One region of the Amycolatopsis sp. TNS106 genome, then DNA from elsewhere that is predicted to be linked to it. Evidence: riboswitches for the same ligand, from Rfam matches in the RefSeq annotation. Region 1 holds a riboswitch; the other holds the start of a gene.
The links. Region 1 has a riboswitch for cobalamin ahead of metE (5-methyltetrahydropteroyltriglutamate--homocysteine S-methyltransferase). Riboswitches for the same ligand answer to the same signal wherever they lie in the genome.
Positions count from the first base shown of each region.

Region 2: it holds a riboswitch for cobalamin, as region 1 does, so the genes downstream of both, CVV72_RS02310 (prenyltransferase/squalene oxidase repeat-containing protein) here and metE (5-methyltetrahydropteroyltriglutamate--homocysteine S-methyltransferase) in region 1, are expected to answer to the same signal.

Region 1 is NZ_CP024972.1:3,377,366-3,380,745, forward strand. Features, by position in the region: gene CVV72_RS14925 (ribonucleoside-diphosphate reductase subunit alpha) at 1-177, shown strand, start outside; gene CVV72_RS14930 (ribonucleotide-diphosphate reductase subunit beta) at 247-1,323, shown strand; cobalamin riboswitch at 1,579-1,802, shown strand; gene metE (5-methyltetrahydropteroyltriglutamate--homocysteine S-methyltransferase) at 1,901-3,380, shown strand, end outside.
Region 2 is NZ_CP024972.1:466,869-470,248, forward strand. Features, by position in the region: gene CVV72_RS02305 (LuxR family transcriptional regulator) at 1-163, shown strand, start outside; gene CVV72_RS02310 (prenyltransferase/squalene oxidase repeat-containing protein) at 260-1,264, opposite strand; cobalamin riboswitch at 1,295-1,427, opposite strand; cobalamin riboswitch at 1,505-1,648, shown strand; gene CVV72_RS02315 (hypothetical protein) at 1,716-3,380, shown strand, end outside.

The sequences.
Region 1 (3,380 bases):
CCGGCTCCCGCCGCTTCGCCCGCCCCGTCGGCTTCCGCCGCGGTCCCGGTGACCGCCCCCGCCCCGGCCGCCAAGCCGGAGCCGAAGGAGATGCCGAAGGTCTCCGACGTCGACTTCGTCGCCGCCGACGGCGCAGCCTGCCGGATCGACGACCCCGACTGCGAAGCCTGCCAGTAATACGTTCTCGTGAGTGGTAAGGACGGTTCTAACCGTCCTTACCACTCACGACGCCCTCTTGGAGCCTTTATGACCACCTTTGACGCTTCCACCGACGCCACCGGGCTCGGTGAGATCGAAGTCGGCGCCGCCCGCATCAACGTCGACGACAAGCGCATGATCAACGCCCGCGCCGACGTCAACCAGCTGCTGCCGATGAAGTACACCTGGGCGTGGGAGAAGTACCTCGCCGGCTGCAACAACCACTGGATGCCGACCGAGGTCGCCATGCAGGCCGACATCGCGCTGTGGAAGTCGCCCGACGGCCTCACCGAGGACGAGCGCACCATGCTCAAGCGCAACCTCGGCTTCTTCGCCACCGCGGAATCCCTGGTGGCCAACAACATCGTGCTCGCGGTGTACCGGCAGATCACCAACCCCGAATGCCGCCAGTACCTGCTGCGCCAGGCGTTCGAGGAGGCCGTGCACACGCACACCTTCCAGTACATCTGCGAGAGCCTCGGCCTGGTCGAGGGCGAGCTGTTCAACATGTACCGCGAGGTCCCGTCCATCTCGGAGAAGGACGCGTGGGCGCTGAAGTACACGCAGAACCTGGAGAACCCGGACTTCGAGACCGGCACTCCGGAAGCCGACCAGAACTTCCTGCGTGACCTCGTCGCGTTCTACGTGATCTTCGAGGGCATGTGGTTCTACACCGGTTTCGCGCAGATCCTCTCGCTCGGCCGCCGGAACAAGATGGTCGGCATCGCCGAGCAGTACCAGTACATCCTGCGCGACGAGTCGATCCACCTGAACTTCGGCATCGACTGCATCAACCAGATCAAGATCGAGAACCCGCACCTGTGGACCGAGGAGTTCCAGGCCGAGGTCCGCACCATGCTCACCGAGGCGTGCGAACTCGAGGTCGCCTACGCCCGTGACACCATGCCGCGCGGCATGCTCGGGCTCTCGGCCGAGCTGATCGAGCAGTACATGCACTTCATCACCGACCGGCGGGCGCAGCAGATCGGTCTCGCGCCGATCTTCGGCGAGACGGAGAACCCGTTCCCGTGGATGTCGGAGGCGATGGACCTCAAGAAGGAGAAGAACTTCTTCGAGACCCGCGTCATCGAGTACCAGTCGGGCGGCGCCCTCGACTGGGACTGATCCCGAACTCGCGACTCGCGTGATCAGACACGTAACTCGCGTGATCAGGGGCGTAACTCGCGTGATCGAACAGCGAACTCACGTGATCAGACGGACAACACGCCGGGCGGCCTCCGCCCGGCGTGTTCCGTTTCCGGACACGCGAGTTACGCCCCCGATCACGCGAGTTACGCCCTCAATCACGCGTGTCGTCCGTCTGGTCACGCGTGGCGTCCGGTTCGTCACATGTCCAGCGGGCCACTAGCGCGCCTCGGTACGCTCCGGAGTGCTACTGGTTCGCCCGGCCTCCCCGGCCGGTCGAGGTAACAGGGAACCCGGTGCGAATCCGGGACTGCCCCGCAGCGGTATGTGGGAACGAAAGCCGTCACCGTGCGAGACACGGTAAAGCACTGGGACATGGCGCCCCGGGAAGCGACGGCCGGTAGGACCGAGCGAGTCGCCCACGAGTCCGAAGACCTGCCCGTGGTACGCGCGCCGACGGCGTGCGTGAGTCCGGGCCTCGTGGGATGGGCGCGACCGAACGGCGGTCACTCCTGCGCGCTCCGGGCTCTCACGACAAGCTCGCGAGGAGAGAGCTGTGACCGAAATCGGCACGACAGTGCTGGGCTACCCCCGGATCGGACCGGACCGGGAACTCAAGCGTTCACTCGAACGCTATTGGGCGGGCAAGATCGACGAGGCCGAACTGCTGGGCACCGGCCGCGCGCTGCGCACCCGGACCTGGCGGGAACTCAAGGACGCGGGGCTGGATTCCGTCCCCTCCAACACCTTCTCCCACTACGACCAGGTGCTCGACACCACCGAGTTGTTCGGAGCGCTGCCTGAGCGCTTCACGACGCTCGGTCTCTCACCGCTCGACACCTACTTCGCCGCCGCACGCGGGGTGCAGGACGCGCCCGCGATGGAGATGACGAAGTGGTTCGACACGAACTACCACTACATCGTCCCCGAGCTGGGCCCGGACACGACGTTCTCGCTCACCGGCACCAAACCGCTCGACGAGTACCGCGAGGCCCGCGCGGTCGGCGTCGAGACCCGGCCGGTACTGGTGGGCCCCGTGACCTTTCTGCTGCTGGCGAAGCCGGCCGAGACCGCCCCGGAGGGTTTCCGCCCGCTGGACCTGCTCGACAACCTCCTCGACGGTTACGTCGAGCTACTGCGCCGTCTGCACGACGAAGGCGTCGAGTGGGTCCAGTTCGACGAACCCGCCTTCGCCGCCGACCGCACCGAGCGGGAGCTCAACGCGCTCATCCGCGCCTACCACCGGTTGGCGAAGGAGACCGCGCGGCCGAAGCTCCTGGTCGCGGGCTACTTCGGCGGGCTCGGTCGCGGCTTGGGCGTGCTCGCCCGCTCCCCGATCGACGCCATCGCCGTCGACCTCGTCACCGACGAGTCCTTTGTGGACGCCGTCGCCGCCGAGCCCGCCTTGCGGGACAAGGAGGTTCTGGCCGGTGTCGTGGACGGGCGCAACGTCTGGCGCGCGGATCCGACCCGCGCGCTCAGCCGGGCGGCGACCCTGCTCGGCATCGCGAAGTCGGTCAGCGTGTCGACGTCCTGCTCGCTGCTGCACGTGCCCTACGACGTCGAGCGGGAGGACGGGCTCCACCCGCGCCTCAAAGGCTGGCTCGCCTTCGCCAAGCAGAAGGTCGACGAGGTCGTCCTGCTCGGGCGCGCGGTGAAGGGAGAGGGCGTCGACCTCGCCGCCGCCCGTGCCGCGGCCGCGGATCGCGCGACGGCGGCCGATCTGGCCGACAGCGGGGTGCGCGCCCGGCTGGAGGCGCTGCGGCCGGAAGACACCGTCCGCTCCCCCTACGCCCGGCGCGCGGCGGCTCAGCAGGCGGCGCTGGCTCTGCCGCCGTTGCCGAGCACGACGATCGGCTCATTCCCGCAGACCACCGACGTCCGCAAGGCGCGCGCCGCGCACAAGGCGGGTTCGCTGGACGACGCGGGCTACGAGGCCGCGATGAAGGCCGAGATCGAGCGCGTCATCCGGCTGCAGGAGGACCTCGGGCTGGACGTGCTGGTGCACGGCGAGCCCGAGCGCAACGACATGGTGC
Region 2 (3,380 bases), 2.9 Mb from region 1:
CGCCATCACCCGGCTGGTGGCGGCCGGGGAGACGAACAAGGAGATCGCGCGGCGGCTGGTGATCAGCCACCGCACGGTGGATCACCACCTGCGGAACATCTTCACGGCACTGGGTGTGCGGTCACGCGTGGAACTCGCGCGCCGCGTCGCCGCCGGGGAGTGAGGAACTCGCGTGATCGAAGCCGTAACTCGCGTGATTGAAGGCGTGACTCGTGTGTTACGCCTCCAAACACGCGAGTCACGTCTCTGATCACGCGAGTTACGGGCAGGCGAGGACCGGGGCCTGCGGGCGCCCGCCGCCGTGCAGGTCGCTCAGCGGAACCCTGGCCAGGCCGAGGATCGCCTGCGCGGTCGCGCGCGGAGCGGTCGACGGGTTCAGGCCCGTGGCGTCGTAGGCGATCGCGCCGCGGTCCGTCTCGGCGCCGGCGCAGCCGATCTGCAGTGACCGCAGGAATTCCCGCGCCTTGACGGCGGCGGCGGGACGGTGTCCGGCCAGCGCCTGCGCGGCGAGTCCGGTGCTGTTGGCGTTCGGCGCGGCGGTGCCGAAACCGAAGCCGCCGTTCGGGTGCTGCTTGGTGACCAGCCAGGCCGTGCCCTCGCCGGCGTTCACCGGGTCACCGGTGGCGCGCAAGACCTGCACGACCGTCGCGGTCGCGTCGACGTCGCTCGTGCACGTCGCTTCCCCGAAGTTCAGCGGGAAACCGCCGTCGGGGCACTGGGTGCCCGCGAGGAACGCCACGGCCGGAGCGGGAGCGCCGCCGGTGCGGTCCAGCGCCAGCAGGGCGAGCGACTGAGTGAGAGCGTTGGAGTAGTCGCCGTATTCGGAACGGTCGGAGAACCGGCCGGACGGCGTCAGCAGCGAGAGCAAGCCCGCCTTCAGGTCGACGCCGCCGAACGACGCCGGGTCCTTGCCGCGCACCTGGGCGGCGAGCAGCAGTTTGGCGTGCGCGCCCGCGTACGCCTCGGTGCCGCTGCCGACATAGCCCGTGGTGATCTCCGGTTTCGCCAGCCAGGCGATCGCCTTGCCCGCGTTCGTGTCCGACACCCCGGCCGCGGCGAACGCGAAGATCGCGTCGATCGTCAAACCCTGGTCGGGGAACTTCTGCCCGCCGAAGTCGGCCTCGAACCTTTCCCCGTCGGTCAGCTGCCTCGCGAGCCAGCCCGCGGCGGCGTCCGCCTTGTTGTGGGTGGCCGCGGCCGCCGCCGGAGCGGCGACCAGGCCGATGCCGCACAGCATGGCGACAGCGAAGATCAAACGTCTCATGAGAACCCTTCCCGCACTTCCACGACAGGAGTCGGTGACACCGCGCGACGTGGGTGACCGGGCTCGCCTGGAGGGCACACCGTTGCGGGACAGCGCCGGATTCTCACCGGACTTCCCCCACGACCGCGCTGAATCGGACGAACCGAAGAGTCTCACCCCGGTCAAGCGTCCGGGTACCGCCGGGCGCGAAAAGCCGATGTGATCCTGGCAACCGACCTGGTCAGCGGTGCCTGCCGGAGGTGATCGGGTGTTAACCTCGATCGGCTCGACAATCGAACACCGCCGCCCGTGACGGGGAAGCCGGTCGAAATCCGGCGCTGTCGCGCAACCGTGGGCCCTTCACCAGGGCGAGCCGGGATACCGAACGGGCGGATGAACGAACCACTGTCGCGATAAACAGGGGTGACCGCGGCGTCCGCGCCTGTCCTCCGCCATGCCGCTAGGAGGAGTAATGCGCCGCCGGTCCCTCGCCGTAGTGGCGTTCGCCGTAAGCATCGGCGTGGTCGCCGCACTGCTCACCGGGACGGCCACCGCCGCGAACGACCCCGGCGCCGCGAAGGCGAACACCCGCTGGCTCGCGACGAAGCTGAAGCCGGACGGCACGCTCGAGAACCCCTTCGGTGGCGAACTGCCCGATCACGGCCTGATGCTCGACGTGCTTTTCGCGCTGTACGCGTCGGGCGACGGCGCCAAGGCCGAGCCGATCATGAAGTTCCTCGACGACGAAGGCCACGCGAGCGACTACTTCACCTGGGAAAAGCTCATTCCCGCGCCGGGATTCGACAAGGTCGTCGTCGGCGGCTCGCTGGCGAAGACGCTGGTCGCCGCCCAGGTTTCCGGCAGGGACCCGCGAAACGTCGACGGATACGACCTGGTCGCCGAGACCCATGCCGCGATCGCGCGCAACGGCCCCGACAAGGGCCGGATCAGGGACTACTCCAAAGACCCGGAGCAGACCGGCCAGGTGAACAACGACGCGAACCTGTTCGGCCAGGCGCTCGGCGTCATCGGGCTCGCCGCGGCGGGCGAGAACGACCGGATCGCCATCGACAGGTTGCTGACCCAGCAGTGTTCCGAGGGCTACTTCCGCCTCGTGTTCGGATACATGCCGACGAAGGAGACCGGCGACCACGTCACCCCCGGCGGCCACAAGGTCTCGACCTGCGACGAAGGCAAGCCGCTCGGCCTTTCCCCGACCGACGGCGACGCCACCGGTCTCGCGCTCTCGGCGCTGCTGGCCGCACGGAAGGCGGGCGCGACCGGCCTCGACACCCCGATCGCCAAAACCGTCTCCTGGCTCAAGGCGAACCAGACACCCGGCGGCGGCTGGGGCGGCGGCGTCAGCACCGAGGCACCGAACACCAACAGCACCGGCGTGATCGTCCAGGCACTCGCCGACGCGGGCGGCGCCGAGGCCGCGGTGGACAAGGGCGTGCGGTACCTAAAATCCGCGCAGGTGAACGCGGCCGCCGACTCCGGCACCAAGCTCGCGGGCGACCTCGGCGCGATCGCCTACGACCCCGCCTCCTACGAGTCCGCGCGCGCGTCCGGCATCAGCGGGGTCGACACCTGGATCCGCGCGGGTGCCCAGGCGTCGCTCGGGTTGGCGCAGGTCGGCTTCTACGCGCTCGCGAAGGGCAGAACCCAGCCGCCGGCCACCGGCGCCCCCGCTCCCACGACGACCACCATCACGAAGTCGCTGACGCCGCCGCCCAGACCCAAGAAGGCGGGCATGGTCAGGGCGTCCACCGTCGTCCGGCCACCGGCCACGATCGCCACGCCGGACACGGCGACACCGGCCGCCCGTCTCGGCGCCTACCTGGCGAACCGGCTCACCGGCGGCGACCACGTCGAGGTGACCGAGGACGGCAAGACCTACGTCGACTACGACGCCACCGCCGACGTGGTGCTGGCCCTGCGAGCACTGGACCAGCAGCCGGACTCGGTCGCCCGCGCGTCGCAGTTCCTGTTGAAGCCGGAAGCCGTACGGGCCTACGCCCACGGCGCGCCGTACGAGCAGGCCGAGGCGTCGTATGCCGGGCCGCTCGCGAAACTCGTGCTCGTCGCCGAATTCGCCAAGGCGGACATCGCCGGGGAGTTGCGCGCCGATCTGGTG